DNA from 3 places in the Polaromonas sp. JS666 genome. Region 3 is predicted to be linked to each of the others. Evidence: predicted binding sites of a transcription regulator. Region 3 holds the regulator's gene; each other region holds the start of a gene.

Region 1 (10,693 bases), 1.3 Mb from region 3:
AGCGACAGGCAGCCGCCGCAGACCGAAGCCATCGACGAGGAGCCGTTGGATTCGGTGATTTCAGACACCACGCGCATGGTGTATGGGAATTCTTCTTTTGTGGGCAGCACGGCAATCAGGGCGCGCTTGGCCAGACGGCCGTGGCCGATCTCGCGGCGTTTCGGGCTGCCGACACGGCCGGTTTCGCCGGTGGCGAACGGAGGCATGTTGTAGTGCAGCATGAAGCGGTCTTCGTAGTCGCCCGACAGTGCGTCGATGCGCTGCGCGTCGCGCTCGGTGCCCAGCGTGGTGACGACCAGCGCCTGGGTTTCGCCGCGCGTGAACAGGGCCGAGCCGTGGGTGCGGGGCAGCACGCTGTTGCGGATTTCAATGGCACGCACGGTTCGCGTGTCGCGGCCGTCAATGCGTGGCTCGCCGGCCAGGATCTGGCTGCGGACGATTTTGGCTTCGATGTCGAACAGCATGCCTTCAACGGTCACGCCGTCAAATGCCACGCCGTCCGCCTTCAGGGCGGCCATCACGTCGGCATAAGCCACGCGGCAAGCCTGGGTGCGCGCCTGCTTGCTGCGGATCTGGTAAGCGGCCTGCAGCTTGGCGCCGGCCAGTTCGTTGACCTTTGCAATCAGCGGCTCGTCTTTCGCCGGCGCCTGCCAGTCCCAGACCGGCTTGCCGGCGTCGCGCACGAGTTCGTGAATTGCGTTGATGGCGATGTTGGCCTGTTCGTGACCAAACACCACGGCGCCGAGCATGATTTCTTCAGACAGCTGCTGGGCTTCGGACTCGACCATCAGCACGGCGGCTTCGGTGCCGGCCACGACCAGATCCATCTTCGAATCTTTCAGCTGGGTCTTGCCGGGATTCAACACATACTGGCCGTCGACGTAGGCCACGCGGGCGGCGCCAATCGGGCCGTTGAACGGAATGCCGGAAATCGACAGGGCGGCGCTCGATGCGATCAGCGCGGGAATGTCGCCCTCGACTTCAGGGTTCAGCGACAACACATGGATCACGACCTGCACTTCGTTGAAGAAGCCTTCGGGGAAGAGCGGACGAATCGGACGGTCGATCAGGCGCGACGTCAGCGTTTCAAATTCGCTGGGGCGGCCTTCACGCTTGAAAAAGCTGCCAGGAATGCGGCCGGCTGCGTAGGTTTTCTCGAGGTAATCGACCGTCAGGGGGAAAAAGTCCTGGCCGGGCTTGGCATCGGTCTTGGCAACCACGGTGGCCAGCACCACGGTGCCGTCCATGTCGACAACCACGGCACCGCTGGCCTGGCGCGCGACTTCACCGGTTTCCATCGTGACCTTGTGCTGGCCCCACTGGAAGGATTTGGTAACTTTATTAAAAATGCTCATGTTATTGCTCCACTAGATCCGGGTGCATGAGGCTGCACCCTGGGGCCCGGAGCGGGGCTGGCTGAACACGATGCCATTCCACAAAACGCCTGAATCACGGGGTGATGAGGACTTTTCTTGTGGAATGACACAGCGCGTGCTCGTTTTGCCTTGCTCCGAAGTAAAAAGCGCCTGAGCTAGGTGAACTAACTCAGGCGCTCTCAAATCGTTTTACCGCTTATTTGCGCAGGCCAAGCTTGGCGATCAGCGCGGTATAACGGTCAGCATCTTTGGACTTCAGGTAGTCCAGCAGCTTGCGGCGGCGGCTCACCATGCGCAGCAAGCCGCGGCGACCATGGTGGTCTTTGGCGTTGGCCTTGAAATGGGGGGTCAGCTCGTTGATGCGGCCGGTCAGCAGTGCGACCTGGACTTCAGGACTGCCGGTGTCGTTGGCAGCGCGTGCGTTGGCCTTGACGATCTCGGCCTTGATTGATTTCTCGATCATGATTTTCCTCTTGCAACCTGTGCACTTGCGAGCGAAGCAGCGTTCCCGACATGGGAGTTGACCGCTTTCGTCGTGTTCTGGCGGGCCGCCCGAAAAGGGCGAGCCACTGCGCAGAGCCTTGGATTATAGCCCAAGCCAGCGCCGCAGACGATCCACCCCCTGCCCCAGCCTGGCCACGTCCTGGCTGGCAAAACACCAGCGCAGCCAGCCCTGGGCTTCGGGCGCCGGGTTGACCATGAAGGCATTGCCTGGCGCCAGGCCCAGCCCGGCCTCGACCACCAGCCGCTTGGCCGTGGCCAGCGAGTCATTGAACCCCGCCTGCCCCTCCAGCCTGAAAAAGGCATACATCCCGCCCTTGGCCGGCGCCACCTGCACGCCGGGCACAGCCTGCAGCAGGGGAACCAGCGTGTCGCGGCAGGTTTTCAGGTGCGCCACCACGCGGGGCGTGATGTCCGCCGTGCGCTCGATCGCCACCAGCCCGGCCCGCTGGATAAATACCGGAGCGCAGGAGGTATTGAACTCCACCAGCTTGCCCATGTGCGGCGTCATGGCAGGCGGCATCACCAGCCAGCCCAGGCGCCAGCCTGTCATGAGAAAGCTCTTCGAAAAGCTGTGGACGACGACGAGACGGTCCTCCGGGGCGGCAATATCCAGAAAGCTGGGGGCACAACCGTTCGGTGTGGCTTCGAAATACAGCCGCTCATAGACCTCGTCGGCCAGAATCCAGGTGCCGGTACGCCGGCAGTGCGCCAGAAGCGCCTCCTGCTCGGCGCGCGTCAGCGTCCAGCCGGTCGGGTTGTTGGGGGCATTCACGATCAGCAGCTTGGTTGCGGGCGTGATGGCCGCCAGCAGTTCCGCCATGTCGAGCTGCCATTGCCCCGCTACCGGCTTGAGGCTGACGCACTTCACACGGGCGCCCAGGATGGCCGGTTGCGCCGTCAGGTTGGGCCAGACCGGCGTCACGGCCACCACCTCGTCGCCGGCATCCACCAGCGCCTGCACGGCCAGCATGAGCGCATTCACGCCGCCCGACGTGACGGCGATGCGCTCAACACCTATGGGAGCGGCGCCCGGGCAGCGCAGCGCGGTGGCGTAGCGGGCAATGGCTTCCCGCAACTCGGGCAGGCCCAGGTTGTGGGCGTAGAAAGTTTCGCCCTGCTGCAGCGAAGCCATCGCGGCGTCGCGGATGAAAGCGGGCGTGACCTCATCGCTCTCGCCAAACCAGAACTTGAGCACGTCGGTGCGGCCCATGCCGGCGTTAGCCACCTGGCGGATCATCGACTCTTCAAGATTCACTACTGCCTGTCTCATGCTTGCCCTTTAATTCAATGGATGGACCTGTTGCGCCGGCTCACCGGACGGGGGAACGGGGATGGGGGCGACTGGATCAGGGCCGCACCATCTTGCAGCTGTGCGGCTGCTCGGCCCGCTCGGGCGCGATGGTCTTGATAACACGAAAACCGTAACCCGACCCCTCGACGTCAAATTTGACACCGGGTGCGCCCTGCTTACCCATCATCGCCACCAACAGCGGCTGCTGGAACTGGTGGTCGGCCGCACGCATCGCGCCCTTGTGACCTGACACAGCCACGGCGGCCCGCTCAAGCTGTGCAGCCACGGCGCCCGACTCCGTCGAGCCAGCCCTTTCAAGACCCTGGGCAAACGCCTCCATCATCAGCTGCATGCGCATGTGCACATAGTCATCCTGCGGCCTGGGAAAGCGCTGGCGAAACGCCTGGTAGAAAATCTCGGACGCATCGCCGGGTTCGTTGGGAAACCAGTCCGCCACCGCAATCACCTTGCCCACGCCGGCATCGCCCAGCGCCGCCGGCACGCCCAGCGCATTGCCATAGAAGGTATAGAACTTGCCCTCATAACCCACTTCCTTCGCGGCCTTGATGAGCAGTGTCAGGTCATTGCCCCAGTTCCCGGTCAGCACCGCCTGCGCGCCGCTGGCCTTGATTTTCACGGCGTAAGGAATGAAGTCCTTCACCCGCCCCAGCGCATGCAACTCGTCCCCGACGATCTGCACATCGGGACGCTGCGCGCCAAGCTGCTTGCGGGCCTCACGCAGCACCGCCTGGCCAAAGCTGTAGTCCTGGCCGATCAGGTAGACGCTTTTGACCGCCTTGTCATCCTTGAGCACATCCATCAGGGCCGCCATGCGCATGTCGGCGTGGGCATCAAAACGGAAATGCCAGTAGCTGCACTTTTCGTTCGTCAGGATGGGATCGACCGCCGAATAGTTCAGGAACAGCACGCGCTTGCCCGGCTCACGCTCGTTGTGCTTGTTGATGGCATCAATCAGCGTTGCCGCTATGGCCGACGAATTGCCCTGCGCGATCACCGTCACGCCGTCATCGATGGCCGAACGCAACGCCGCCAGGGCCTCCTCGTTCTGCCCCTTGTTGTCGTAGCGCTCGACCGCCAGGTTGCGCGCACCGCCGGGCAGCTTGACGCCGCCGCGCGCATTGACGCGCTCGGTAGCCCAGACCAGGTTGCGGAACACCGCTTCACCGGTGTTGGCGAAGGGCCCGGAGAGGCTCTCGATGAGCGCGATCCGCACCGGCGGCTGGACAGCCGGCTGCGCCTGGGCGGCCAATGCAGTGCCCAGACATAGGGCCAGCGCGACGCGTCTCAAGAGTTTTTGCATGAATAAATACATCCCGGTTTTCGCTTGAATAAATCGTCCGTACACCTAATTGATGAGCATGCGGCAATCATGGTGAACGCCGCGCAGTGTAAGGGGAAACCTCCCCCCGTCGATCAAAGGAACCCGCATGTTTTACTCCGTCGCTACCCGTCCCGCCCGCAGCTTCCAGCGCAGCTACCCGCCCGTCGCCAGCAACGGCGCATTGGAGAAATTCCTCAATGACACCTTCTCGTCGCTGCCGGATGCAGGTGCGGCCAAAGCCGCCACCGTGGAAGACCTGGAGAAAAGCTATACGCTGCAGCTCGACGTTCCGGGCCTGGCCAAAGATCAGCTGGACATTGGCATTGAAGGCGATGTGGTGCGCGTGGCGAGCAAGGCTGAGGCCGCCCGCAGCGTCAAGGCGGCCTGGCGCTTTCCCCTTGAAATTGACGTTGCCAACAGCAGCGCAAAACTTGAAAACGGTGTGCTGACGCTGACGCTGGGCAAAAAAATCCCAGTCAGCAACGTCACCCGCCTCGACATACAGTAATCCCTGATCAGGACCGAGTATTCGCTGGAATGTTCGCCGGCGGTCCCCACGAGGGGCGGGAAGTTATGCCAGCCAGGGCCGCGGAACCGGCTTTGCCGGGCCGCAGGCGCAGCGGCCCCCTCGGGGGGCAGGGAGCTACGCGGAGCGAGCGACCGTGGGGGTCAAACTCCAGCGCGGCTTCACGTCAAAGGTGTAGCCGCGCTGCAGCGTTTCCAGGCCGGCCTGCAGGCGCATGCCGGCGGCCAGCGCGATCATCGCGCCGTTGTCCGTGCACAGGTGCAGCTCCGGGTAATGCACGCGGATGCCGCGTTGCTGGCAGGCCGCATTCAGCTGGCTGCGCAGCAGGGCATTGGCCCCCACGCCGCCCGCAACGACGAGTCGCTTCAGGCCGGTTTGCGCCATGGCGGCCAGCGATTTCTTGACCAGTACATCCACGATGGCCGCCTGGGTGGCCGCAGCCAGATCCGCTTTGCGGTTTTCCAGTTCAGGACCCAGTTTTTTGGCTTGGGTCAGCACCGCGGTTTTCAGCCCCGCGAACGAAAAATCGAGGTCTCCGCTGTGCAGCAAGGGTCGGGGCAATTTGAAGGCGGTGCCATCGCCCTGCCGTGCCAGGTCAGCCAGATGCGGCCCCCCGGGATAGGGCAAACCCATCAGCTTTGCCGACTTGTCAAAGGCCTCGCCCGCCGCGTCATCGATGGTTTCTCCCAGCAGCTCGTAACTGCCGACACGGTCCACCCGCATCAGTTGGGTGTGCCCGCCGGAAACCAGCAGGGCCACAAACGGAAACACCGGCGGATCGGCACTCAGGAACGGCGACAGCAAATGCCCCTCCAGATGGTGCACGCCCATCACCGGCTTGCCCAGCGCGGCCGCCAGGGCGCAGGCAACGCCGGCGCCCACCAGCAGTGCGCCAGCCAGCCCCGGCCCGCGCGTGTAAGCCACCACATCCACCTGCGCCAGCGACCGCCCGGCCTGCGCCATGACCTGGCGCGTCAAGGGCAGGACCCGCCGTATGTGGTCACGACTGGCCAGCTCGGGCACCACGCCGCCATACGCCTGGTGCATCTGGATCTGGCTGAACAAGGCATGCGAGAGCAGGCGCGGCACCTCGCTGCCGCCGGCATCCACCAGCGCCACACCCGTTTCATCGCAACTCGACTCAATTCCAAGGACTAGCATCGCCCCAAGTGTAAGGTTGAGCGCTTTCCCGGGCCTGGAGAAGGACCTTCCTGTCGCGAAAACGGGAACAGCCGGCCCGCAATCTGGCGCGAATCTTGCACGTCACAGGACATGTCATCGCCCCAATCCCTGCGTCTTGTTGTGATCGCGCCGGATTTGTCCACATCCGACGCAGCAGATGAGGTCGCCCTGGCGCTGATCGAACGCTCACGCCAGTTGCGTATTGGCTTGCTCGAAAACGGTTACAACATCGTGGCTGTGTTGCCGGCTGACGCCTTTCTCCACGAGCGGTTGGCCCAGCTGCAGCCTGACATGATCATTGTGGACGCCGAGAGCGAGGCCCGCGACTCACTGGAACATGTGGTCATGGCCACCCGCGACGAGCGGCGCCCCATTGTGCTGTTCACCAACGACAACGACACCACACATGTGAAAGACGCCGTGGCTGCGGGCGTGTCCGCCTATATCGTGGCGGGCCTCTCACCCGACCGGATACGCCCCATTCTGGACGTCGCCATGGCGCGTTTTGAATACGAACAGAACCTCAGGCGCGAGTTGGCACATGCCAAAACCGAGCTGCAGGACCGCAAGGTCATCGACCGGGCGAAAGGAATATTGATGCAGCGCCAGGGTCTTTCCGAGCAGGCAGCCTATGAAAAGCTGCGTAAAGCCGCGATGGATAAGGGCCTGCGCCTTGGCGAAGTGGCGCAGCGCATGCTGGACCTGGCCGAGCTGCTGGGCTGACGCGCAGCCAACCCCAAATGGTGCAGCGCACAAATTAGGTGCGGACCCGTAAAAATGCACCACACACCCTTTCAGCACCCTCCTGCGCTACCAATAACGTAGCGCCCAATGCCGAATTTCAAAGGACCATAGAGGCTTTCCTGTTCTCACTTGAAAACCTTGCACAGCACCCAGAAGCTGGCACAGGTTTTGCTTATTCTTGATCACTGGTCGATGATGACCAGGGTCCAACCGCTTCAACGGCGAAGTGTGTTGAACCCCCAGAACAAAGGCGTTCGTACCCCGCATTCACGTTTCCGACGTGATGCCCGGGTCGAGCGCCTTTTTTGTTTTCCGAATGTTGTTTTTGCTTTTTTATTTTTATTTTCTGGAGACGCTGACATGACTGAACTGCTGAAATCTTCATTGACACGCCGCACGGTTCTTCAGGCCGCCGCAGTAGGTGCCGTCGGCATCAACCCGGCACTGCGCGCCGCCGTGTATGCCCAGGGTTCCGACGCCCCGGAAAAGAAGGAAGTGAAGATCGGCTTCATCCCGCTGACCGATTGCGCCTCGGTGGTCATGGCCTCGGTACTGGGCATTGACCAGAAATACGGCGTCAAGATCATTCCCACCAAGGAAGCCAGCTGGGCCGGCGTGCGTGACAAGCTGGTCAACGGCGAGCTCGACTTCGCCCACGTGCTCTACGGCCTGATTTACGGCGTGCACATGGGCACGGCCGGCCCCAAGAAGGACATGGCCGTTCTGATGACCCTCAACAACAACGGCCAGGCCATCACACTGTCCAAAAAGCTGGCAGACAAGGGTGCCGTCGACGGTGCGGGCCTGGCCAAGCTGATGGCCAGCGAAAAACGCGAGTACACCTTCGCCCAGACCTTCCCCACCGGCACGCACGCCATGTGGCTGTACTACTGGCTGGCCGCCAACGGCATCAATCCGATGAAGGATGCCAAAGTCATCACCGTGCCGCCGCCGCAGATGGTCGCGAACATGCGCGTGGGCAATATGGACGGCTTTTGCGTGGGCGAACCCTGGGGCCACCGCGCCATCATGGACGGCATCGGCATCACCGCCGTGACGACGCAGGACATCTGGAAAGATCACCCTGAAAAAGTGCTGGGCACCACGGCAGAGTTCACCAAAAAATACCCCAACACCACACGGGCTGTGACGGCCGCGATCATCGAAGCCGGCAAATGGATTGACGCCAGCCTGACCAACAAAAACAAGATGGCCGAGACCGTAGCCGACAAGGCCTACGTCAACACCAGCGTGGACGCCATCAACCAGCGCATTTTGGGCCGCTACCAGAATGGCATGGGCAAGACCTGGGATGACCCGAACTACATGAAGTTTTTCAATGACGGCGCGGTCAACTTCCCCTACCTCTCCGACGGCATGTGGTTCCTCACGCAGCACAAGCGCTGGGGTCTGATCAAGGACCACCCCGACTACCTGGCCGTGGCCAAACAGATCAACCAGATCGACATCTACAAGCAGGCCGCAGCGGCGGCCAAGGTCAGCGTTCCGAAAGACGTGATGCGCACCAGCAAGCTGATCGACGGCACGGTATGGGACGGCAAGGATCCGAAAAAGTACGCCGATGGCTTCAAGGTCCGCGCCTGAAATAGCCGCCGAGCATTCATCAATATCCCACCAAAGGACGTGACACCATGGTCAGTGCCGTATTCCACAATCCGCTGGACGCCGCAGCAGCGCCAGCCGCTCGAAGCAGCGAACGCAGTGCTGCCAATTCAATAGCAGCCACCGCGCACAAACCCGGGGCGCCAGCCCTCAATGACATGAAGAATCCAGCCCCATCCGCCACCGCGGTCCCAGTGGCCGCAGCCGCACCTGCCGCGTCCCGGCAGCCATGGGACTCTTCCTTTCTCTGGCTCGCCATCCTGCCACCCCTGCTGGGCCTGGGCCTGCTGGTGTTGGTGTGGGAGCTGGTCTCCGTGGGCACTGGCGCCAGCATTCCCTCGCCCAGGGACACCTTCACGCAGGCCGTGCAGGTGTTCAGCGACCCCTTCTACAACAAGGGACCGAATGACCAGGGCGTGGGCTGGAACGTGCTGTCGTCGCTCAAACGCGTGGCCATGGGCTTCGGCATGGCGGCCATCGTCGGCATTCCGGTCGGCTTCATGATTGGCCGCTTCGACTTTTTGAGCCGCATGTTCAACCCGCTGATCAGCCTGCTGCGCCCCGTCTCGCCGCTGGCCTGGCTGCCGATCGGCCTGCTGGTGTTCAAGGGCGCCAACCCGGCCGCCATCTGGACCATCTTCATCTGCTCGATCTGGCCCATGATCATCAACACCGCCGTGGGCGTGCAGCGCGTGCCCCAGGACTACATGAACGTGGCGCGGGTGCTCAACCTGTCGGAGTGGAAGATCGTCAGCAAGATCCTCTTTCCTGCCGTGCTGCCCTACATGCTGACCGGTGTGCGCCTGGCCGTCGGCACCGCCTGGCTGGTGATCGTGGCAGCCGAAATGCTGACCGGTGGCGTCGGCATCGGCTTCTGGGTCTGGGACGAGTGGAACAACCTGAACGTCAAGAACATCATCATCGCGATTTTCGTGATCGGCATTGTGGGGCTGGTGCTGGAGTTTGCGCTGATCAAGCTCGCCACGGCCTTCACGTTCGAAGAAGTGAAGAACTGATAACCCCCAAACAACCGAGGATGACGACCATGAGCACATCTTTCACCACCAAGTACATCGAAATCCAGGGCGTCGAGCAGACCTTCAAGACCAAGAAAGGTCCGTTTTGCGCGCTGCAGAATATCAACCTCACGGTCGCCCGCGGTGAATTCGTCGCGCTGATCGGCCATTCCGGTTGCGGCAAGTCCACCCTGCTCAACCTGATTGCCGGCCTGACCACACCCACCCAGGGCAGCCTGCTCTGCGCCAACCGCGAAATTTCGGGGCCGGGCCCCGAACGCGCCGTGGTGTTTCAAAACCATTCCCTGCTGCCCTGGCTCACCTGCTTTGAGAACGTCTACCTCGCTGTGGAACGCGTCTTTGCAGAAACAGAAAGCAAGGCGCAGCTCAAGGCCCGCACCGATGCGGCGCTGGCCATGGTGGGTTTGACCCCGGCCGCACAGAAGCGCCCCGGCGAAATCTCCGGCGGCATGAAGCAGCGCGTGGGCATTGCGCGCGCACTGTCGATGGAGCCCAAGGTGCTGCTGCTCGACGAGCCCTTCGGCGCCCTGGATGCCCTGACCCGCGCGAAGCTGCAGGACGAGCTGCTGCAAATTGTTGCCAGCACCCAAAGCACGGTGGTGATGGTGACCCACGATGTGGACGAAGCCGTGCTGCTGAGCGACCGCATCGTGATGATGACCAATGGCCCGTCCGCCACCATTGGTGAAGTTCTTGCCGTCGAACTGCCCAGACCGCGTAACCGCGTGGCACTGGCGGAAAGCGCGCAGTACCTGCAGTACCGCAAGGCAGTGATTGATTTTCTTTACACCCGCCAGGCTCATGTAGAGAAAGCGGCCTGAAAAAAGAGAGCCGGGCCAAAACGAACTGATCGCCCCGCAATTCCCGCCAAGAAGGATTTCCCCATGTCTGCCGTTTTACCTGCCCCAGCATCCAGGAGGGCCGCCGCACTGCAAAGTCGGTCGCTCAACACACGGCGAACACGCTCCGGCGGCCTTGCTTCGCTCGGCAAATACCGGGAAATCATCATCGCGGTGGCTCTGTTTTTGCTGTTCGACCTGGGTGTTCTGGTCCTGAACTTTTACACAT
Region 2 (10,693 bases), 1.4 Mb from region 3:
CGGTTTCAAAGCCATGCACCAGCGCGGCGGCCAGCGTATAGAGCCGCTCGAGCATCCTGCCTATGCTCAGCAGCCGCCAGCCGTCGTCGCGCGTCATGCGGTCGGTCTGCGCGCCCGTCATGGCGGCCAGGAAGCCGCTGAGGGATTCAAGGGCCCTGAGCGCCTCGACCGAGGAATATTCCGACGCGTGATGGACCCCATTCAAATGGCCTTGCTGCTGGCTCTGTGAACCGGCGCCGCTGAATGCCTTGCAATGATGAAAGAAGTCGGCCTCCGTGCGCACGATCACGTGCCACTGTTCCTGCGACAGGCGCTCGCGCACGGCCGAGGCAGCACTCTTGAGGGCTCGCAGGTTGTAGCCCACGCTGGCGGCCTGCTCGGTGTCGGCCAGGCTGGCGATCAGGGCGCGTTCAAAGACGCGCCGGGCTTGCGTCGCCGGTGGCACGGTGTCGAGCACCAGGGCATTGCTCACGGCCATGCGGGTCAGCCAGTCCAGCAGTGGTTGCGAAGTCTGGTCTTCGCCGCCCAGGCACTGCAGCGTTAACTGGGCCAGCCGTGTGGAGTTCTCGGCGCGCTCGGTGTAGCGGCCCAGCCAGAACAGGTTTTCGGCCGCCCGGCTGGTCACGGGTGGGCGGTGGCGCAAGGGTACCGTGGCCCAAGCCGGGGCGGGGTGCTCGGAGCGGTGCACCGCTGCGGTGTCGGCCGGGGTGGCTTGGGTTGAGCTTGTACCCGAGGGCTTGCCGAGCACCCAGACGTCGGCACTGCTGCCGCCGTGCTGCATGGAGGCCATGTTTTCGTTTTTGCCGGCGAGCCGTGCCAGGCCGCCGGGCAGCACCTGCCAGGAACCCGCGCCGTCGGCGACCGCAAAGACACGGAGCATGGTCGAACGCGGGGCCATTCTTTCACCCTGCCAGGTGGGTGTCTGCGACAGCGGCAGGTAGGACTGCACGGTGTAATCCTCGCCGCGCCGGACAATGCGGCCGGCCCATTCGTCGAGTTCGCGGCGGGACAGGGTGTGCCCGATGACGGAGGCCATACCCGAGCCGGCATGGGTGGGCTTGATCACGCAGTCCTTGAGCTGGCTCAGCACGTCCTGCATGACGGCCTGCTCGCCACACCACCAGGTGGCCAGCGAAGGCAGGGCCAGTGTTTCACCGAGCAGGTGCTGCGAGAGCGCCGGCAGGAATCCGAGCAGGGCGCTGGACTCCAGAAAGGCCGAGCCCGGGGTGTTGACCACCAGCACATTGCCCGCACGAATGACCTGCAGCAGGCCGGGCACGCCCAGGGTGGAGTCGGAACGCAACTCCAGCGGGTCCAGGAATTCATCGTCGAGCCGCTTGAGCAGGCCATGCACAGGCTCCAGGCCGCGCAGGGTTTTGAGGTACAGCTTGTCGTCGCGTACCAGCAGGTCGTTGCCCTCGACCAGCGTCAGCCCCAGAAAGCGGGCCAGGTAGGCGTGCTCGAAATAGGTTTCGTTGTAGGGGCCCGGCGTCAGCAGAACCACCCGGCTTTCCTCGTTGCCCTCATTGGCGGGGCTCATCGCCTTGAGCCCGTCCACCAGGGCCTTGTACGAGGCGGCCAGCCGCTGCACCTTCATCTCCCGAAAGGCTTCCGGAAACAGCAGGGAGATGGTCAGCCGGTTTTCCAGTAGGTAGCCCAGGCCCGAGGGCGCCTGCGTGCGTTGGGACACCACCGACCAACGCCCATCCGGGCCGTGGCCGATGTCGAAGGCCGCGATGTGCAGGTGGGTACCACCAGCGGGCTTGACGCCCTGCATGCCGCGCAGGTAGCCGGGGTTGCCGTGCACCAGCGCGCTGGGCAGCAAGCCCTTTGAAAGCAGTTCCTGCGGGCCGTAGATGTCGGCCATGATGCGGTCCAGCAATCGGGCGCGTTGCTGGATGCCGGCTTCAATCACGGCCCAGTCCGCAGCCGAGACCATCATCGGGAAGAGGTCGAGCGACCAGGGCCGCTGCGGCCCGTTGGCATCGGCGTAAACGTTGTAGGTCACGCCGTTGTCGCGGATCTGGCGCCGCAGGTTGGCGGTGCGGTGGTTCAGGTCGTAAAAACCGTCCGTCCTGAGGAAATCAAAGAAAGCGGTCCAGTCGGCTGACAACGGCCTGTCTTCCGGAGCCGGCCTGGCCGCCCCCTGGCTGGCCTGCGCCGCTACTGCTGCTGCACCGCGGCCCTGGGACGCCCCGGCAAGTTGTAACTGCGTGACACCGGGAACGGCTGGCTCTGGAATGGCCGGACCGCGCGACACGCCACCGCGTAACTCGTCAAAATGCCCGGGCGCAGCCGCGGGCGCCAGCGCAGAAGCCAGCGTGCACGGCTCGTCCAGCGCCTGGGCGGCAAAAAGTGACGGAGTGTTATTTTCCACGGCACCAAGTATGCATCCGGCCCATCCCGCACGGGTTCAAAGCGGTCGCCAGCTGCCGGTAAACCGCTGATTTTTTGGCCGAATTGTGTAAATGTTGCACCTGTAAGACAAGGTGATGACAGAGATGTTCAATCTGGCGGATCCCCCCGGATTTCGCCAGATGGCGCCAGTTTTTCCCACAGATTTCCGCAGAACTTCCTAGCGCAGGTCCAGCGTGAAGGGAAACTCCCGGCTCGGTTGAACCGGCCTGACCTGCATTTTCCCCGGGGTGTGGCCCATGCGGAAAAACCGGGTCAGGCGGCGGCTTTCGGCTTCATAGGAGTTGACCGGCAGCGTGTCGTAGCTCAAGCCACCCGGATGGGCCACGTGGTACTGGCAGCCCCCCAGCGAGCGCTCCATCCAGGTGTCGACGATGTCGAAAGTCAGCGGCGCATGCACGCCGATCGACGGGTGCAGGGCCGACGGTGGATTCCAGGCCTTGTAACGCACACCAGCCACGTATTCGCCGACCCGCCCGGTGCTTTGCAGCGGCAGGGCACGGCCGTTGACGGTGATGACGTGGCGGTTGTCGTTCAGGCCCGTCACATGGACTTCCACGCGTTCGAGCGAGGAGTCGACATAGCGCACGGTGCCGCCCGCCGAACCTTCCTCGCCCATCACATGCCAGGGCTCCAGCGCACTGCGCAGCGTCAGTTCGATGCTGTTTGCCGCCACCTGGCCAATCAGCGGGAAGCGGAATTCGAAATGCGGTTCGAACCAGGCCATGTCAAAGGGGTAGCCGGCCTCCACCAGTTCGGTCAGCACGTCGGCAAAATCCATGCGGATAAAGCTGGGCAGCAGGAAGCGGTCGTGCAGCTCGGTGCCCCAGCGTGTGACGCGGCCGTGGTAAGGGGTTTTCCAGAAGCGCGCGACCAGCGCGCGCAGCAGCAACTGCTGGGCGATGCTCATGCGGGCGTGGGGCGGCATTTCAAAGGCGCGCAGCTCCAGCAGGCCCAGGCGCCCGGTCGCGGAATCCGGCGAGTACATCTTGTCGATGCAGAACTCGCTGCGGTGCGTGTTGCCCGTCACGTCCACCAGGATGTTGCGCAGCGTCCGGTCGACCAGCCAGGGCGGCATGCTGGCGCCGTATTTCTGCCGGTTGTTGCGGATTTCACGCAGGGCGATTTCAAGCTCATACAACTGGTCATTGCGGGCCTCATCCACGCGCGGTGCCTGGCTGGTCGGGCCGATGAACATGCCCGAAAACAGGTAGCTCAGCGAGGGGTGGTTGTGCCAGTAGGCAATCAAGCTGCCCAGCACCTCTGGTTTGCGCAGAAAGGGACTGTCGGCGGGAGTGGCGCCGCCCAACACAAAGTGGTTGCCGCCGCCGGTGCCGGTGTGCCGGCCATCGGTCATGAATTTTTCGGCCGACAGCCTGGTTTCATGGGCGATCTTGTAGAGGAATTCGGTGTGCTCCACCAGCTCGCCCCAGTGGTAGGCGGGATGGATGTTGACTTCGATCACGCCCGGGTCGGGTGTGACCTGCAGCATTTTCAGGCGCGGATCGCGCGGCGGCGGGTAGCCTTCCAGCACGATGCTGACGCCCAGCGTTTGCGCGGTCGCTTCCACGGCCGCGAGCAGGTCCAGGTAGTCCTCCAGCCGCTCCATGGGGGGCATGAACACGTAGAGGGCACCGGTTTCACCGCTTTTGCTTGTGTTGGCCTTGCTGTCAGGGTCGGCCCGGGGTTTGTCTTTTGCCTTGTCCGCGTCTTTCGGGTCCTTTGGGTCTTTCGGGCCGTTGGCCCGAGCGGGGTCGCGGACCTCGACGCACAGCGCGGTGCGCGTCAGCCAGCCGGCAGACTCGAAGGCTTTGGGTGCGCGCTGCTCGTCGGCAGGAGGTGGCACGTGGCTTGACGGAGCGGCCGTGCTGGTGCCGCCGGTGCCGCCACCCATGCCGCTGTCGCCGGTGGGGCGAAACTGCAGGACGCGACTGGCCTGCGTCAGTGCCGCGTTGCCCGTCATGTAGCGCGCCATGTACTGCGCCAGCGCGCTTGCACTGCTGCCAGCAGGAGGGGGCGAGGCCCGCGAGACAGCCGCGGGTGCCGGCTGCGGAGCGCCCCGCGCCATCGCCGCCGCGGCGTTGTAGCGTGCGGCCAGCACCGATGTCGATGGCAAGGCCTGGCGCGGCGCAAACGGGTCGGCCTCGATCATGTAGGGGTAGTCGGTTTTGGACACCCAGGGTACCGAATCAAGCGGCAGGCGGTAACCCATGGGTGAGTCGCCCGGCATCAGGTACATGCGCTCATCGCGGAAGAACCACGGACCGGTGGACCATTTGGGCCCGGCCAGGGCCGGCGAGGCGGCCTCTTTCGCCTTTAGCGGGAGCACATAACCGACCACGGAGTCCAGCCCCTGCATGAAGACGCGGCGCAAACGCTCCCGTTCCATCGCGTCATCCAGGCGGGAGTCAAAGGGGTCGACGTTGACCGGCAGGCGCCGCTCGCGCCACAGGTAGTACCAGGTGTCTTCATAGCCCGGCGTGATGTAGTTCGTGGCCAGGCCCAGCTTGCCCGCCAGGGTCTTGATGAAACGCTGAGCGTCTGCGCTCGTGTATTGGCAGGGTTTGCGTTCATCGGCAAACAGGTCCGGGTTTTGCCAGATCGGCTGGCCATCCTTGCGCCAGAAAATGCTCAGCGCCCAGCGTGGCAACTGCTCGCCGGGATACCACTTGCCCTGCCCGAAATGCAGAAAACCGCCCTCGCCATATTCGGCACGCAGCTTTTGCACCAGTTCGGTGGCATAGCCGCGCTTGGTGGGCCCCAGCGCGTCGATGTTCCACTCCGCGGCGTCGCGGTCGGTGGTGGCCACAAAGGTGGGCTCGCCGCCCATCGTGAGCCGCACGTCGCCGGCCACCAGGTCCTTGTCCACCGCCTCGCCCAGCGCCAGCACCTCGGCCCATTGCGCTTCGGTGTAGGGCTGGGTGACGCGCGGTGATTCGTAAATGCGCTGCACCGCCATGTGGTGCTCGAACGTCACCTCGCATTCGTCCACGCCGCCCTCCACAGGGGCCGCGCTGGACGGTTCGGGCGTGCAGGCCAGCGGGATGTGGCCTTCGCCCGCCATCAGGCCCGACGTTGGGTCCAGCCCCACCCAGCCGGCACCGGGCAGGAATACCTCGCACCAGGCATGCAGATCGGTAAAGTCGGTCTCCGTGCCGCTGGGGCCGTCGATCGACTTGACGTCGGCCTTGAGCTGGATCAGGTAGCCCGACACAAAGCGCGCGGCCAGGCCCATGTGCCGCAGCAGCTGCACCAGCAGCCAGCCGGTGTCGCGGCAGGAGCCGCAGGCCAGCTGCAGGGTTTCTTCAGGCGTTTGCACGCCGGGTTCCATGCGGATGGAGTACTGGATGTCGGACTGCAGGCGCTGGTTGAGACCGACCAGGAAGTCGATGGTCCGCTTGGGACTCAGGTCGGTTTGCTCAAGATAGCGCTTGAACAGCGGTGTGGCGGTCTGGGTCGCCAGGTAGGGCGCCAGTTCCTGCTTCTGGCTGGCGCTGTAGTTAAAAGGAAATTCCTCGGCGCTGGGCTCCAGAAAGAAATCAAAGGGGTTGAACACCGCCATCTCGACGACCAGGTCCACCGTGACCTTGAATTCACGGGTGGGATCCGGAAACACCAGCCGGGCCTGGTAATTGGCAAACGGGTCCTGTTGCCAGTTGATGAAATGCTTGACCGGCTCGATGTTGAGGGAGTAGGACAGCACCCGGGTCCGGCTGTGCGGCGCAGGCCGCAGGCGCACGACCTGGGGGCCCAGTTTCACCGGGCGGTCGTATTTGTAGTGGGTGATGTGGCTCAGTGCAACGTGGATCGACAAGGCAGCCTCGCTTTTTCAAATAGGGCATCGGTGCGCAACAGCGCAAATCAAAACACAAAAAGAGCGGATCGCCCCATCGGGCAACCCCCGAAGCAGCTTACTCTGCTTCGGCTACATTTCTGCAAGCAAGAGCTGCGCCAAACAGGCTTTGTCGGCTTTTTGCGTCGTCCGGCCGTTGAACACGCAGCCATTGCATCAAACAACATTGAACAAAGCAATCAATAACAAGTGGGGGAGGAGGCTGTGGGCGACCGTGTATCAGCCAGACCATGGGCGGCCTCCATGGGGCCTGGCCTTGTCTTTGGCGGCTTCATCACCGGGGTAGCCTTGCAGCTGCAGCAGCCCGGTTTGTGGCCGGGCAGCCTGTATCCCGCATTGGCGGTGCTCGCGGCACTGGCGGGGGTGGTAATGGGCGCTTGGTGGCTCATGGCTGGCCGCAGCTCGCCTCTGACCCTGAACGTCAGGGGTTTTCGCGGTGTGGGTGTGGTGGCCCTGGCGCTCGCGGCCCTGCTGGGCTTTGGCCTGACGGGGTGGCGGGCCACGGTCTTTCAGTCGGCGGCACTCGACCCCGCGCTGGAGGGTCGCGATATTGCCGTGACGGGTGTGGTGCTGGCCATGCCGCAACCCGCCGAAGACGGCCTGCGCTTTCGCCTGGGTATTGAATCGGCCCGCCTGAATGGGCAAACAGTCACCTTGCCGCGGCATATCCTGCTTGGCTGGTACAGCGGCTTCGGCATGCGGGACGGCAGGGCATCGCCGGCCGAAAGCGCCGATCCGTCTGACCTTGCGCTGGAGCTGCAGCGCCAGCCGCAGGACTTGCGCGCGGGCGAGCGCTGGCAGATGACGGTGCGGCTGAAGGTCCCGCACGGCAACAGCAACCCGCACGGATTCGACTACGAACTCTGGCTGTGGGAGCAGGGCATTCAGGCCACCGGCTATGTGCGCGCCGGGCTGAACGATGCGCCGCCCCGACGGCTGTCCGGCGGCTGGGATCATCCGGTAGAGAGCGCCCGGCAGTCGGTGCGTGAAGCGATTTTCCAGCGCGTTGGCAACCGCCAGCTGGCCGGTGTAGTGGCCGCCCTGGTGGTGGGCGACCAGAACGCCATTGATCGCGCTGACTGGGATGTCTTTCGCGCCACCGGTGTCGCTCACCTGATGAGTATTTCGGGCCTGCACATCACCATGTTCGCCTGGCTCGCCTCCCTGCTGTTGAGCGGCCTGTGGCGGCGCTCTGCCGGGTTGACGCCCCGGCTTTGCCTGGCGCTGCCGGCCGTCAGCGCCGGAGCCTGGGGCGGCCTGTTGCTCGCGGTCCTGTACGCGCTGTTTTCAGGCTGGGGCGTGCCGGCGCAGAGAACCATCTGGATGCTGGCGACGGTGGTGTTGCTGCGGCACAGCGGCAAGCAGTGGCCCTGGCTGCAAACCTGGCTGCTGGCCATGGCGGTGGTGGTCACGCTGGACCCCTGGGCGCTGATGCAGGCGGGTTTCTGGCTGTCGTTTGTTGCGGTGGGCGTGCTGTTTGCTGCAAATCCAGGAGCGTCTGGTGCCCGTGATTCGGCGGGTGATGGCCCGCTTCTCTCAGGAAGTCCGGTGAAGCAAGGGTGGGTGCCGCGGCTGTTGGCAAAACCGGCTGCTGCCTTGCTGCGCGCCGCCCGGGAGCAATGGGTGGTCACGCTGGCGCTCACGCCCCTGTCGCTGCTGCTGTTCAACCAGGTGTCGCTGGTCGGCCTGCTGGCCAACGCGGTGGCCATTCCCTGGGTGACGCTGGTTGTGACGCCGCTGGCCATGCTGGGCGTGCTGTGGGCGCCGGTGTGGGACGCGGCGGCGTGGGCCGTGGGCCTGCTGGCGGTCTTTTTGCAGTGGCTGGCCGCCTGGCCGCTGGCCTCTGTCAGCGTGGCCGCGGCGCCGCCGTGGTGCGCTGCCTTTGGTGTGCTGGGGGGTGTTTTGCTGGCGCTGCGCCTGCCCTGGCACTGGCGCGCTCTGGGCGTGCCGCTACTGCTCCCCGTACTGCTGTGGCAACCGGTGCGGGTCGCGCCGGGGCAGTTTGAGTTGCTGGCAGCGGACATCGGGCAGGGCAATGCCGTACTGGTGCGCACGGCCACCCATTCGCTGCTGTATGACACCGGCCCGCGCTTTTCGCGCGAGAGCGATGCCGGGCACCGCGTGCTGGTGCCGCTGCTGCGCGCCCTTGGTGAGCGACTGGACATGCTGATGCTGAGCCACCGGGATATCGACCATATTGGCGGCGCGCGGGCCGTGCTGGCCATGCAGCCGCAAGCCAGCCTGCTCAGCTCGATTGAGGACAGCCACGAGTTGCAGGCTGTGCGCAAATCGGCCCGCTGCACGGCGGGCCTGCGCTGGGTCTGGGATGCGGTGACTTTTGAAGTGCTGCACCCGGTGGCCGCCGACTACGAGGCGGCGAACAAATCCAATGCCATGAGCTGCGTGCTGCGTATCTCCAACGGCGCGCAGACCGCCTTGCTGGCGGGCGACATCGAGTCCGCCCAGGAGCTCCGGCTGGCCACCAGCGGTGACCCGCCTGGCCTGAAGGCCGACTTTTTGCTGGTGCCGCACCACGGCAGCAAGACCTCGTCGAGTGCTGTGTTCCTCGATGCCGTCCAGCCCCGGCTGGCGCTGGTGCAGGCAGGCTACCGCAACCGGTTTGGCCATCCGGTGGACTTGGTGGTGGCGCGCTACAACGAACGCGGCATCAGGCTGCTCAGGTCGCCGCAGTGTGGGGCAGCCGTCTGGCAGAGCCTGAAACCGGCGGACATCACGTGCCAGCGGCAGGCAGGCCAGCACTACTGGCATCATGTGCCTGAGCCATAAGGAAAAGGAGAAAAAAAAGGATTCCACCGGAAGTGAAAAAGAAAACCGCGACGTGATACCCGATTCGCCAATCTGGCGCATAACTTGCTAAGCTAGTCATCACTACGCCATGCGCAAACCTTGCTGGAGACCAAGCCAATGAGCCGACCCATGTTTGACGAGATGAATGCAACGGAGTCCAGCATTCGTGACCATTACCAGGGCTATCAGCGCTGGCTGGCCAAACAGCCTCCCGAAGTGATGGAGGCGCGCCGCGCCGAAGCCGAGATGATTTTTCGCCGCGTCGGCATCACCTTCGCCGTGTATGGCGCCAAGGACGAGGACGGCGCAGGTACCGAGCGGCTGATTCCATTCGACCTGATCCCCCGGATCATTCCGGCCCAGGAATGGGCCAGCATGGAAAAGGGGCTGGTGCAGCGCGTCACGGCGCTGAACCGCTTCATCCACGACGTCTACCACGGCCAGGAGATCATCAAGGCCGGCGTGATCCCGTCCGAGCAGATTTTCCAGAATTCCCAGTTTCGCCCGGAAATGATGGGCGTGGACGTGCCCGGCAACATCTATTCGCACATCAGCGGCATCGACATCGTGCGCGCGCCCAATGCACAGGGCGAGGGCGAGTACTACGTGCTCGAGGACAACCTGCGGGTCCCTAGCGGCGTGAGCTACATGCTGGAAGACCGCAAGATGATGATGCGGCTTTTCCCCGAACTCTTCAGCGAGAACCGCGTGGCGCCCGTGGCCCACTACCCCGATCTGTTGCTGGAAACACTGCGGGCCATGGCTCCGCCCGCCACGGCCGAGCCGACTGTCGTGGTGCTCACGCCCGGCATGTACAACTCGGCCTACTTTGAACACGCCTTCCTGGCGCAGCAAATGGGCGTGGAACTGGTCGAAGGTCAGGATCTCTTTGTCAGGGACAACTTTGTCTATATGCGCACCACGCGCGGGCCGCGTCGGGTGGACGTGATCTACCGCCGCGTCGATGACGATTTCCTGGACCCGCTGGCTTTCCGTCCCAACTCCACGCTGGGCTGCGCGGGGCTGCTCAATGTCTACCGCAGCGGCAATGTGTCGCTGTGCAACGCCATCGGCACCGGCGTGGCAGACGACAAGTCGATCTATCCGTACGTGCCGAAAATGATCGAGTTCTACTTGGGCGAAAAACCCATCCTCAAGAACGTGCCAACCTACATGTGCCGCAACGCTGAAGACCTGCAGTACACCCTGGCCAATCTCAAGGATCTGGTCGTCAAGGAGGTTCATGGCGCGGGGGGCTACGGCATGCTGGTGGGGCCGGCCGCCACTCAGGCCGAAATCGAGGACTTCCGCCAGGCGCTGCTGGCCAACCCCTCGGGCTATATTGCCCAGCCCACACTGAGCCTGTCGACCTGCCCCACCTATGTCGAAAGCGGCGTGGCGCCGCGACACATCGACCTGCGGCCCTTTGTGCTGAGCGGCAAGGACGTGCAGATGGTGCCGGGCGGCCTCACCCGCGTGGCGCTGAAAGACGGCTCGCTGGTGGTGAACTCTTCACAGGGCGGCGGCACGAAGGACACCTGGATATTGCAGGAAGGCCATGGCATGCCCATGCAGACGCAATCACAGTCACAGTCAACGGTTGGAGGTGTTTGATCA
Region 3 (10,693 bases):
CACCACGCGGCGCATCACGCTCACCCACGAAGGCAGCGCTTTCCTCGAGGATTGCCAGCGCCTGCTGGCCGACCTGGCCAACGCCGAGGCCAGCGTGTCGGCGGGTGGGGTGAAAGCCAGTGGCCATTTGCGCATCACCGCGCCTGCCGGTTTTGGCCGGCGCCATGTGGCGCCGCTGGTGACGAAGTTTCGCGAGCAGCATCTGGACGTCACGATTTCGCTGAACCTGAGCGACCGCGTGGTGGACCTGGCGGGCGAGGGTTTTGACTGCGCGGTGCGCGTGGGCGACCTGCCCGATTCGTCGCTGGTCAGCGTGCGCATGGCCGACAACCGGCGCCTGTGTGTCGCGACGCCGCGCTACCTCCAGCGCCACGGCACGCCGCAGCATCCCGCCGAGCTGGCCCGGTTTGACTGCCTCACCCTGTCCAGCGACGCGTCCCAAACCCGTGGCTGGGCCTTCCAGGTCAACGGCGAGCTGATACACCTGAAACCCGGCGGGCCGCTGGACTGCTCGGACGGTCAGGTACTGCACGACTGGTGCCTGGCCGACTACGGCATTGCCTGGCGCAGCACCTGGGAGGTCGAATCGGAAATCGCCAGCGGCCACCTGGTGGCCGTGCTGGAAGCGTTTGCGGCGCCGCCCAACGGCATCTACGCCGTCTTTCCGCAGCGCAAGCATTTGCCGCTGCGCGTGCGCCTCTGGATAGACTTCCTGAAGCACCATTACAGCCAGCCGGATTTCTGGCGCTCGGCGGCGGCCTCGCCCGCGTAGTCCGCTTGGGCGCTTTGTGTTCGCCAGCTTAAAGCAGGCCGATCAGCAGCCAGCCGGCCGTGCCCCACATCATCAGCGCCACCAGGCCATCGAGCGCGCGCCAGAGGCGCGATGAGTTGAGCCGCTGGCCCAGCCACCACATCGCCAGGCCGAGCGCGGTGAACCACAGCAGCGAGCCCGCGGCCGCGCCCAGGCCAAACAGCGCGTTTTCGGGTTGCGCGTAGGCCAGCGAGGCTGAGCCAATCAATACGGCGGTGTCCAGCCAGGCATGTGGGTTGAGCCACGACAGGGCGAGCGCCAGCGTGATGGCTCGGCCGCGTGACACGCCTGTGCCGACGGGCGGGTTCAACGGCTGGCCCGGGGTGGCCATGACTGCCGCCGCTGCGGCAGGCCTGAGAAAGCGCTGCATGGCCTGGCCTCCGTAGGCGATCAGCACCGCCGCGCCCGCGCCCACCATGGCGCCCTGCAGTTTGTCCGACAGGCCACCCAGATGCGCCAGCCCCAGCACGCCGACCGCAATCAGTACCACGTCGGTCGCGATGCAGACCGCAATGGTCAGCCACAGATGCTGGCGCAGCAGGCCCATGCGCATCACATGCACGTTTTGCGGGCCGATGGCCATGATCAGCGACAGGCTGAGCGCCAGCCCGGCGACGAAAGCCGGGGCCGGGACGATGAGGGTCGGGAAGGCGGACATGGTGATTTTCTGTTCTCTTCGGGGAAGGATCCACCAAGTGTTCCGGAAAATCGCCTTGAGTTAAATGAATTTAAGTTAAATTGGTGTTGGTCAATAAATACTTGATAAAAGCAAACAAGGAACACCCTGCGATGCTGGATGCCCGCCAACTCGATGCCCTCGCCGCCGTGATCGAACACGGCAGTTTTGGCGCAGCCGCCAAGGCCCTGAGCCTGACGCTGGCCGCCGTGTCGCTGCGCATCAAGTCGCTGGAGGACGCTTTGGGCCAGCGCCTGCTGGTGCGCGGCAAGCAGCTGCACCCCACGCCGGCGGGCCAGGCGCTGCTGGGGCATGTCAAACAGCTCAGGCTGCAGGAGGCGGACCTGCTGGCCCACCTGCAGGGAGGGCGCCGTCCGGGCGCAAAGGCGGTGCCGCTGCAAAGCCTGAGCGTGGCCGTCAATGCCGACTCGCTGACCGGCTGGTTCCTGGCCGGCGTGGCCCCGGCGCTTGAAAAACACCGGCTGCTGCTCGACATCGTGGTGGATGACCAGGACCACACGCATGACGCGCTTAAAAATGGCGATGTGAGCGGCTGCGTGACGACGCTGGCGCAGTCGATGCGGGGCTGTGTGGCCGAGCCGCTGGGCGTCATGCGCTACCACTGTGTGGCGGCACCGGCGCTGGTGGCCAAGTGGCGCACCGGCAAGGAAACCGTGGCAGCGCAGCGCCTGCTGGCCAGCCCGGCCGTCATCTTCAACCGCAAGGACGCGCTGCAGGACGCCTTCCTGGCGCAGCATTTCAATTTGCGCGACGCGCTGTATCCGCGTCACTTTGTGCCCGCCGTCGATGCCTTTGAACTGGCGCTGGAGCTGGGCCTGGGCTGGGGCATGGTGCCCGAGCAGCATCTGGCAGCGCGCGCGCACCGCCCGCCGCTGGCCGAGGTGCTGCCCGGCAAAACGGTCGATGTGGCGCTGTACTGGCAGCACTGGACCCGCGAGCCCGTGCCGGCCCAGCGGCTCACGCGGGCGGTGAAAGAGGCCGCCCGGGTTCTTGGGGCCCCGACGCTCTTCCCGCGGGTGTAGCGCACCGGCCAGCGCATGGCATGTCTGCAGGGCTGCCCCTGGAGGAGGCCATGGAAACCATGGCGCGCTCCTCTCGCTGCCCCCGCTTCTGTCCGGCCAAAGGGGCGGCGCTTGTCACACAGGGAAAAGGGTGAGTGCCGCGCCCCTAAAATCTCCCCATGCTTCAAATCAAACAAGACTTGCTGGACGCGCTGGGCCAGGCCCTCAAAACCATGGCGCCTGACAGTGGCGTGGCGGCCGTGTTCGAGTCGCCCAAGGTGGCGGCGCACGGTGATTTCGCCTCCACCGCGGCCATGCAGCTGGCCAAACCGCTCAAGCTCAACCCCCGCCAGGTGGCGGAAAACCTGCGCGGGCTGCTGCTCCAGGCGCCCGCGTTTGCGCGCTGGGTGGACGCGATTGAAATCGCCGGCCCGGGTTTTCTCAATATCCGGCTCAAGCCCGAAGCCAAGCAGCAGGTGGTGCGGGAAGTGCTGCAGGGTGCAGACCAGTACGGCATGCAATTGGCCGACAGCCCGCACCGCATGGTTGTGGAGTTCGTCTCGGCCAACCCGACCGGGCCGCTGCACGTGGGCCATGGCCGCCAGGCGGCGCTGGGCGACGCGATCTGCAACCTGTTTGACACGCAGGGCTGGGATGTGTGGCGCGAGTTTTATTACAACGACGCCGGCGTGCAGATCCAGACCCTGGCCACCAGCACGCAGGCGCGCGCCAAAGGCCTCAAACCGGGCGATGCCGGCTGGCCCGAGCCTGCCTACAACGGTGACTACATTGCCGACATTGCCAATGATTTTCTGGCCAAAAAGACCGTCAAATCCGACGACCGGGAGTTCACCGCCAGCGGTGACGTCGAAGACATCGATGCCATCCGCCAGTTTGCCGTGGCCTATTTGCGCCATGAGCAGGACCTGGACCTGCGGGCCTTCTCGGTCCGGTTTGACAACTACTACCTCGAGTCCAGCCTGTACAGCTCGGGCCGGGTCGACAGCGCGGTGCAAAAACTCAAGGACGCCGGCAAAACCTACGAGCAGGACGGCGCGCTGTGGCTCAAGTCGACCGATTACGGCGACGACAAAGACCGCGTGATGAAAAAGGGCGACGGCAGCTACACCTATTTTGTGCCTGACGTGGCCTACCACCTGGCCAAATGGGAGCGCGGTTTCAGCAAGGCCATCAACATCCAGGGCATGGACCACCACGGCACGATTGCCCGCGTGCGCGCCGGGCTGCAGGCCGCCAGCGCCGGCATTCCGCAGGGCTACCCCGACTACGTGCTGCACACCATGGTGCGCGTCGTGCGCCATGGCGAAGAGGTCAAGATCTCCAAGCGCGCCGGCAGCTACGTCACGCTGCGCGACCTGATCGAGTGGACCAGCGCGGATGCCGTGCGCTTCTTCCTGCTCAGCCGCAAGCCCGACACCGAGTACGTGTTTGACATTGACCTGGCACTGGCCAAAAACAATGAAAACCCGGTGTACTACGTGCAATACGCCCATGCCCGCATCTGCTCGATTCTCGGCACCTGGGCTGCCCAGGGCGGTGATGCGAGCCAGCTGAAAAGCGTGGATCTGTCAGCGCTGGACGGCCCGCAGGCCCAGGCACTCATGCTGCTGCTGGCCAAGTACCCCGACATGCTCAGCAATGCCGCCGCCGGGCTGGCGCCGCACGACGTGGCCTTTTACCTGCGCGAGCTGGCCGCCTGCTACCACAGCTATTACGACGCCGAACGGATTCTGGTGGACGACGAAGCCATCAAGCTGGCGCGCCTGGCGCTGGTCGCCGCGACGGCGCAGGTGTTGCACAATGGCCTCAAGGTGCTGGGCGTCAGTGCGCCCCACAAAATGTAGGCAACCATGAAGCACACGCAGCGGGATTCAGAGCTGGATTCAGAGACAGGCAAGAAAATTGGGCAAGGCATGAGAAAACAACGAGGCGGAACCCTGCTGGGTTTGGTTATTGGCGCGCTGATCGGATTGGGCGCCGCGCTGGCCGTGGCGGTCTATATCACCAAGGTGCCGGTGCCTTTCATGAACAAGAGCCAGTCGCGCAATCCCGACAGCGACGCCGCGGAAGCCAAAAAGAACCGGGACTGGAATCCGAATGCCCCGCTGGCCGGGAAAACGCCCGTGAAGCCGCTCCCTGCCGCGTCCGGCGACGTGGGCAATATGCCCGCCCCGGCCACTGCGACCGCGCCCAGGGCGGGTCCGTCGGCCCCCGCCAGGCCCGCTGTGTCGGCGGATCCCCTGGGCGATCTGGCCAAGGCCCGGGCGGATGCCGCGCCCGCCGTTTCGGGGGTGGATCCCTTCAGTTACTTTGTCCAGGCTGGCGCCTTCCGCACGCCGGAAGACGCCGAGCAGCAGCGCGCCAAGCTCATGCTGCTGGGCGTGCAGGCCAAGGTAAGTGAGCGCGAGCAGTCGGGCCGCACGGTGTACCGCGTGCGCGTCGGCCCGTTTGACAAAAAGGACGACGCCGACAAGGTCAAGGAGCGGCTGGACAGCAATTCGATAGAAACAGCCCTCGTCAGGGTGCAGCGCTAGCCCGGGTGAACTTTTACGGGCGGCGGTGTACCAACCCCTGCACGACATCGCCGGCCGGTGGCCATCGCATGGAAAGACCGGCTGCCTTGCAACCCCCAGACATATCAGGAGAAAAATTGATGCAACGACGTGAGTTTTCGCTTTCAGCCGCTACCGTGGCAGCCGCCGCCACCTGGGGGGGCGTTGCGCTGCCCACGGCGGCGCAGGCCCAGGCCCGCGCCTTCAAGGAGGGATCGGATTATTTGACGCTGGGCAAGCCCGCCCCCACCGACGTGCCTGCCGGCCAGGTCGAAGTGGTGGAATTCTTCTGGTACAGCTGCCCGCATTGCAATGCGTTCGAGCCAGCGCTGGAGGCCTGGATCCAGAAAGCCCCCAAAGACGTGACCGTGCGGCGCGTGCCGGTGGCTTTCCGTCCCGACTTCGAGCCGCAGCAGCGTCTTTTTTATGTGCTCGAAGGCATGGGCAAGCTCAATGACCTGCACAAAAAGGTGTTCAACGCAATCCATGTGGAGCGTCAGGCGCTGAACACCGGGGATCAGGTCGCGGCCTGGGCGGAAAAGCAGGGCCTGAACAAGGCCAGGTTTGTCGAGATGTACAACTCGTTTTCCGTCAGTACCAAGGCCCGCAAGGCCACCCAGTTGCAGGATACCTATGCGGTGGACGGCGTGCCGGCCCTGGGCATCGGCGGGCGTTTCTACACGTCTGGCCAGCTGGCCCAGAACATGGACCGCGCGCTCCAGGTCACCGACTACCTGATCGGACAATCGCGCAAGGCCAAGTGACCCCCCGGCAAGGGTGAGGCCAGGCGCCGGCGCCCGCCACCAGCCGAAAAACCCGCCCAGCCGTGGCGGGTTTTTTTATGGGCCCATTTGCCGGCGCCGGCAATCCCGGGGCTGGCATGGCTACAATCACTCCAAACCCTTAGCAGCAAGATTCGTGCCTTTATGAAACACCCCTTTTTTTCCTTGATCGTGCTGGCCGCACTGGCGGTCGGGGCCGTGTTTCCCGTCGCTGCCGAGCGGGCTGACCGCGACAAGCCGATGAACGCGGAGGCCGATGCCCTGCGTTATGACGACCTGAAACAGACCAGCGTGTTCACCGGCAATGTGGTGATCACCAAGGGCACCACCATTGTCCGGGGCGAGCGGGTGGATGTCAGCCAGGATCCCCAGGGCTACCAGCAGGCCCTGGCCGTGGCGGCACCGGGCAAGCTGGCCTTTTACCGGAAAAAGCGCGACGGGGTGGACGAGTACATCGAAGGCGAGGGCGAGCGGATCGAATACGACAGCCGTGCCGATACCGTCAAATTCATCAAGCAGGCCGTGGTGCGCCGCTACAACGGCGCGACCCTGGTCGACGAAACGACCGGCTCCCTGATTGTTTACGACAACAACACCGATGTGTTCACGGTCGACGGAGGCGCACAAAACCGCACCGCCGTCAACCCCACCGGGCGGATTCGCGCCATGCTGTCGCCGCGCGGTGCCGCCTCGGCACCGCAGCCGGCCGCCGCGCCCGCGCCCGCGCCCAGTCTGCGTCCCAGCACCACGCTGGGGCAATGACGAAACTCCCAACATGGACAGAATGGACAATCCAACCGCGAATGTGGTGACTGACGCGCCGGCAACCCACACCCAGCCGCCCAGCCGTCTGGTGGCCCAGGGGCTGCAGAAATCCTATGGCAGCCGCAAGGTGGTCCAGGACGTCTCGCTGTCCGTGCAAAAAGGCGAGGTGGTGGGCCTGCTGGGCCCCAACGGCGCGGGCAAAACCACGTCGTTCTACATGATCGTGGGCCTGGTGCGTGCCGATGCGGGCGAAATCTCCATCGACGGCCAGTCGGTGGAGCACATGCCGATCCACCTGCGCGCCCGCCTCGGCCTGAGCTACCTGCCGCAGGAAGCATCGATTTTCCGCAAGCTCACCGTGGAAGAAAATGTGCGCGCCGTGCTGGAACTGCAGCGGGACGCCACCGGCAAGCCGCTGCGCCGCGCAGACCTTGAAGCGCGTCTCGATGCGCTGCTGCAGGACCTGCGGGTCGATCATTTGCGCGACTCGCCGGCGCCGGCGCTGTCAGGGGGCGAGCGCCGCCGCGTCGAGATCGCGCGAGCCCTGGCGACCCAGCCGCGCTTCATCCTGCTCGACGAGCCCTTTGCCGGCATCGACCCGATCGCCGTGATCGAAATCCAGCGCATCATCGGTTTCCTGAAGTCGCGCGGCATTGGCGTGCTGATCACCGACCACAATGTGCGCGAAACGCTGGGCATTTGCGACCATGCCTACATCATCAGTGACGGCCATGTGCTGGCTGCCGGCGCCCCCTCCGAGATTGTGAACAACGCCGATGTGCGCCGCGTTTATCTCGGTGAACATTTCAGGATGTAATGGCTCCCCCCCGTTGTTTGCTCACTTCGTGTAGCACCCTCCCCCCTCAAGGGGGCTGCGCCTGCGGCCCGGCAGAGCCGGTTCCGCGGCCCATGCTTGAAAAATCCACCCCGCCCAGCTTTTGTGGATACCTGGAGGGGTTGTGAAGCAAGGGCTTTCTCTCCGCGTCTCGCAGCATCTCGCGCTCACGCCGCAGCTGCAGCAGTCGATTCGCCTGCTGCAGCTGTCCACGCTTGAGCTGAGCCAGGAAGTCGAGCAGATGCTCGATGAAAATCCGTTTCTGGAGGTGTCTGAAGAAGCCGCCCCGCGCGAGGAATTTGGCCTGGAACAGACCGACACGCCGGTCAGCCAGGACAGCCGGGAGTTCGAATTTGCTGCAGATTCAGTAGCTGTCAATGGCGATGAATCGAGGGCTGCAGGCCAAAATGATGCCGACATTGGCCCCGAGGTCAGTTCCGAGGCCAAGCTGGAGGAAAGCTGGGAGGGCGACGGCTCGGTGGAGTCCTCGCCTGACGACAGCGAATGGGGCGGCGACGCGCCGGCCCGCAAGAGCAATGCGGACGACAGCGAGGCCGAGGCTTCCGACCTGGCCCGCAGCCATGAGTCGCTGCAGGACCATTTGCATCGCCAGTCGCTCGGCCTGCGCCTGTCGGAGGAAGACCAGGCGGCACTGCATTTCCTGATCGAGTCGCTCAATGACGACGGCTACCTTGAAGACAGTCTCGCGTCACTGGCCGCTGGCCTGGCGGGCGACGACCTTGAGCAGGCCGAAGAGCTGGAACAGCACTTTGCCATGGCCCTGAAGCTGCTGCAGCACATGGAGCCGGCCGGTGTCGGCGCCCGCAACCTGGCCGAGTGCCTCGGCCTGCAACTGCTCGACTGCAAGGACTGCGACGAGACCCGCGCAGCGATCGCCATGTGCAAGCAGCCCATGGAGCTGCTGGCCAAGCGGGACGTCAAGCGCCTGTCCTACCTGTGCGGGTTTCCGGACAGCGTGATCAGGGGCGCCATCGCCGTGATCGGCCGGCTGGATCCCAAGCCCGGGCGGCGGTTTGTCAACGTCGAGCGCAACCTCATCGTGCCCGACGTGATCGTCGTCAAGTCGGGCCGCGGCTTCAAGGTCTCCCTCAACAGCGAGGTCATGCCCCGCCTGCGCGTGCACGACATCTATGCCAATGCGCTGAAGCAGCACAAGGGCCAGAACGGGCAGGCCTTGCAGCAGCGCTTGCAGGAAGCGCGCTGGTTCATCAAGAACATCCAGCAGCGCTTTGACACCATCCTGCGCGTGAGCAGCGCGATTGTGGAGCGGCAAAAGAATTTCTTCACCCACGGCGAGCTGGCCATGCGTCCGCTGGTGCTGCGCGAAATTGCCGACGAACTGGGCCTGCACGAGTCCACCATCTCGCGCGTCACCACGGCCAAGTACATGAGCACGCCGTTCGGCACCTTCGAGCTCAAGTACTTTTTCGGCTCCGCGCTGGGCACCGAGACTGGTGGTAACGCATCCAGCACCGCGGTGCGCGCACTGATCAAGCAGTTTGTCTCGTCCGAGAGCCTGAAAAAACCGCTCAGCGACAACCAGATTTCCGAAATGCTCAAGGAGCAGGGCATTGAATGCGCGCGCCGCACCGTGGCCAAGTACCGCGAAGCTTTGCGCATCGCGCCTGCCAACCTGCGCAAATCGCTTTGAAAGTAGCCCCCACGGTCGCCCACTGCGTGTGGCTCCCTGCCCCCCGAGGGGGCCGCTGCGCCTGCGGCCCGGCAAAGCCGGTTCCGCGGCCCCTGCTTGAAAAAGAACCGTCACCCAGCCAGCCGTGAGTCTTCATTCATGAACCAACTTCAACTCTTTTTACCTTGTGCCGCCGGCGTCGAGGCCCTGCTGGCCAGCGAGGTCAAACGCATCACCGGCATCGACGGCAAGGCCTGGCGCGCCGGCGTGCAGCTGCAGGGCTCGTGGCGCGATGCCCTGCAGCTCAACCTGCACAGCCGCCTGGCCCAGCGCGTGCTGATCGAGCTGCAGCACAACCAGTACCGCAGCGAGCAGGACCTCTACAACGCGGCAGCCAGCGTCGCCTGGGAAATCTGGTTCACGCCCAAGCAGACCTTCAAGGTCGAGATCACCGCGCAGCACAGCCCACTGACCAGCCTGAACTTTGCGGCGCTCAAGATCAAGGACGCCATTGCCGACCGCTTCCGTGCCAAGTTTGATGTGCGGCCCGATGTGGACACGCGCTGGCCCGACGTGCGCGTGTATGCGCACCTGACGACGGACACGGTGACCATCTATATCGACACCTCGGGCGAGCCGCTCTTCAAGCGCGGCTGGCGCGAAGACAAGGGCGATGCGCCCCTGAAGGAAACACTGGCCGCCGCCATGATTGCCGCCAGTGGCTGGGACCAGCAGTGCAAGGAGGGCGTGCCGCTGTACGACCCGTGCTGCGGCTCCGGCACCATCGTGATCGAGGCGGCGCAGATTGCCTGCAACATCGCGCCCGGCATCAACCGCCGCTTCGCCTTCCAGAAGTATTTGCCCTTCCAGGCCCACGTGTGGGAGGGGCTGCTCGACCAGGCCGAGGCCGCCATCACGGAGCCGACGGCACCGGTGTTTGGCAGCGATGTGTCGTTCCGTATGGTGGATTTTGCCGAGCGCAATGCCGAGCGCGCGGGCGTGGCCAACGCCGTGCAACTGCGCGGCGGCGATGCGCTGCAGCGCATGCCGCCTGCGCCATCGGGTGTGATGCTGGTGAACCCACCGTATGGCGAGCGCATTGACGTGGCCGGCGTCGCAGGCATCACCGGCGTGCAGGGGCGCGACCAGCGGCGCCAGCAGAACACTGGCATCAGCGGCGCCTGGGACGGCACCCAGGCCATCGACGAGTTTGGCCAGCCGCTGCCGCGTGATGCATCCGAAGCCGGCCCGGCTGGCAGTTCGCGCGACCGCTCGGCCAACCCGGGGCGCGAGCAGGCACAGACAGAAACCGGCGAAGAAGCCTCCGACTTCTTTCCCCGGCTGGCCGCGCACTGGAAGAAGAACTACGCCGGCTGGACGGCCCATGTGCTCACGCCCGACCTGAAATTGCCCGGCAAGATGCGCCTGAAGGAATCGCGCCGCGTGCCGATGTGGAACGGCCCGATCGAATGCCGGCTGTTCCGCTTTGACATGGTGGCCGGCTCGGCACGCGGCAAGCCCGCGTCCGGTTCTACTCCCTCTCCCGCCGGGAGAGGGCCGGGGTGAGGGTGGTGCATC

The links. Region 3 encodes sigma-54, which starts transcription at its own class of promoters, with help from an activator protein. Its sites were predicted from a motif close to TGGCANGNAANCTGCTTT; they were not measured.
Region 1: the regulator sigma-54 is predicted to act here: its motif matches at 6,285-6,302, upstream of BPRO_RS16325 (ANTAR domain-containing response regulator).
Region 2: the regulator sigma-54 is predicted to act here: its motif matches at 6,352-6,369, upstream of BPRO_RS15785 (DUF2126 domain-containing protein).

What each region holds. Positions count from the first base shown of each region.
Region 1 covers NC_007948.1:3,450,527-3,461,219, forward strand. The annotation lists gene pnp (polyribonucleotide nucleotidyltransferase) at 1-1,355, opposite strand, end outside; gene rpsO (30S ribosomal protein S15) at 1,573-1,839, opposite strand; gene BPRO_RS16305 (pyridoxal phosphate-dependent aminotransferase) at 1,963-3,150, opposite strand; gene BPRO_RS16310 (branched-chain amino acid ABC transporter substrate-binding protein) at 3,227-4,492, opposite strand; gene BPRO_RS16315 (Hsp20/alpha crystallin family protein) at 4,620-5,021, shown strand; gene tsaD (tRNA (adenosine(37)-N6)-threonylcarbamoyltransferase complex transferase subunit TsaD) at 5,157-6,200, opposite strand; gene BPRO_RS16325 (ANTAR domain-containing response regulator) at 6,312-6,944, shown strand; gene BPRO_RS16330 (CmpA/NrtA family ABC transporter substrate-binding protein) at 7,326-8,570, shown strand; gene ntrB (nitrate ABC transporter permease) at 8,618-9,604, shown strand; gene BPRO_RS16340 (ABC transporter ATP-binding protein) at 9,634-10,446, shown strand; gene BPRO_RS16345 (ATP-binding protein) at 10,510-10,693, shown strand, end outside.
Region 2 covers NC_007948.1:3,333,340-3,344,032, reverse strand. The annotation lists gene BPRO_RS15790 (circularly permuted type 2 ATP-grasp protein) at 1-2,377, opposite strand, end outside; gene BPRO_RS15785 (DUF2126 domain-containing protein) at 2,576-6,229, opposite strand; gene BPRO_RS15780 (DNA internalization-related competence protein ComEC/Rec2) at 6,512-9,055, shown strand; gene BPRO_RS15775 (circularly permuted type 2 ATP-grasp protein) at 9,194-10,690, shown strand; gene BPRO_RS15770 (alpha-E domain-containing protein) at 10,693-10,693, shown strand, end outside.
Region 3 covers NC_007948.1:4,737,764-4,748,456, reverse strand. The annotation lists gene BPRO_RS22475 (LysR family transcriptional regulator) at 1-772, shown strand, start outside; gene BPRO_RS22470 (LysE/ArgO family amino acid transporter) at 801-1,469, opposite strand; gene BPRO_RS22465 (HTH-type transcriptional regulator ArgP) at 1,601-2,530, shown strand; gene argS (arginine--tRNA ligase) at 2,689-4,374, shown strand; gene BPRO_RS22455 (SPOR domain-containing protein) at 4,444-5,064, shown strand; gene BPRO_RS22450 (thiol:disulfide interchange protein DsbA/DsbL) at 5,184-5,846, shown strand; gene lptA (lipopolysaccharide transport periplasmic protein LptA) at 6,009-6,626, shown strand; gene lptB (LPS export ABC transporter ATP-binding protein) at 6,649-7,446, shown strand; gene BPRO_RS22435 (RNA polymerase factor sigma-54) at 7,589-9,136, shown strand; gene BPRO_RS22430 (THUMP domain-containing class I SAM-dependent RNA methyltransferase) at 9,275-10,681, shown strand.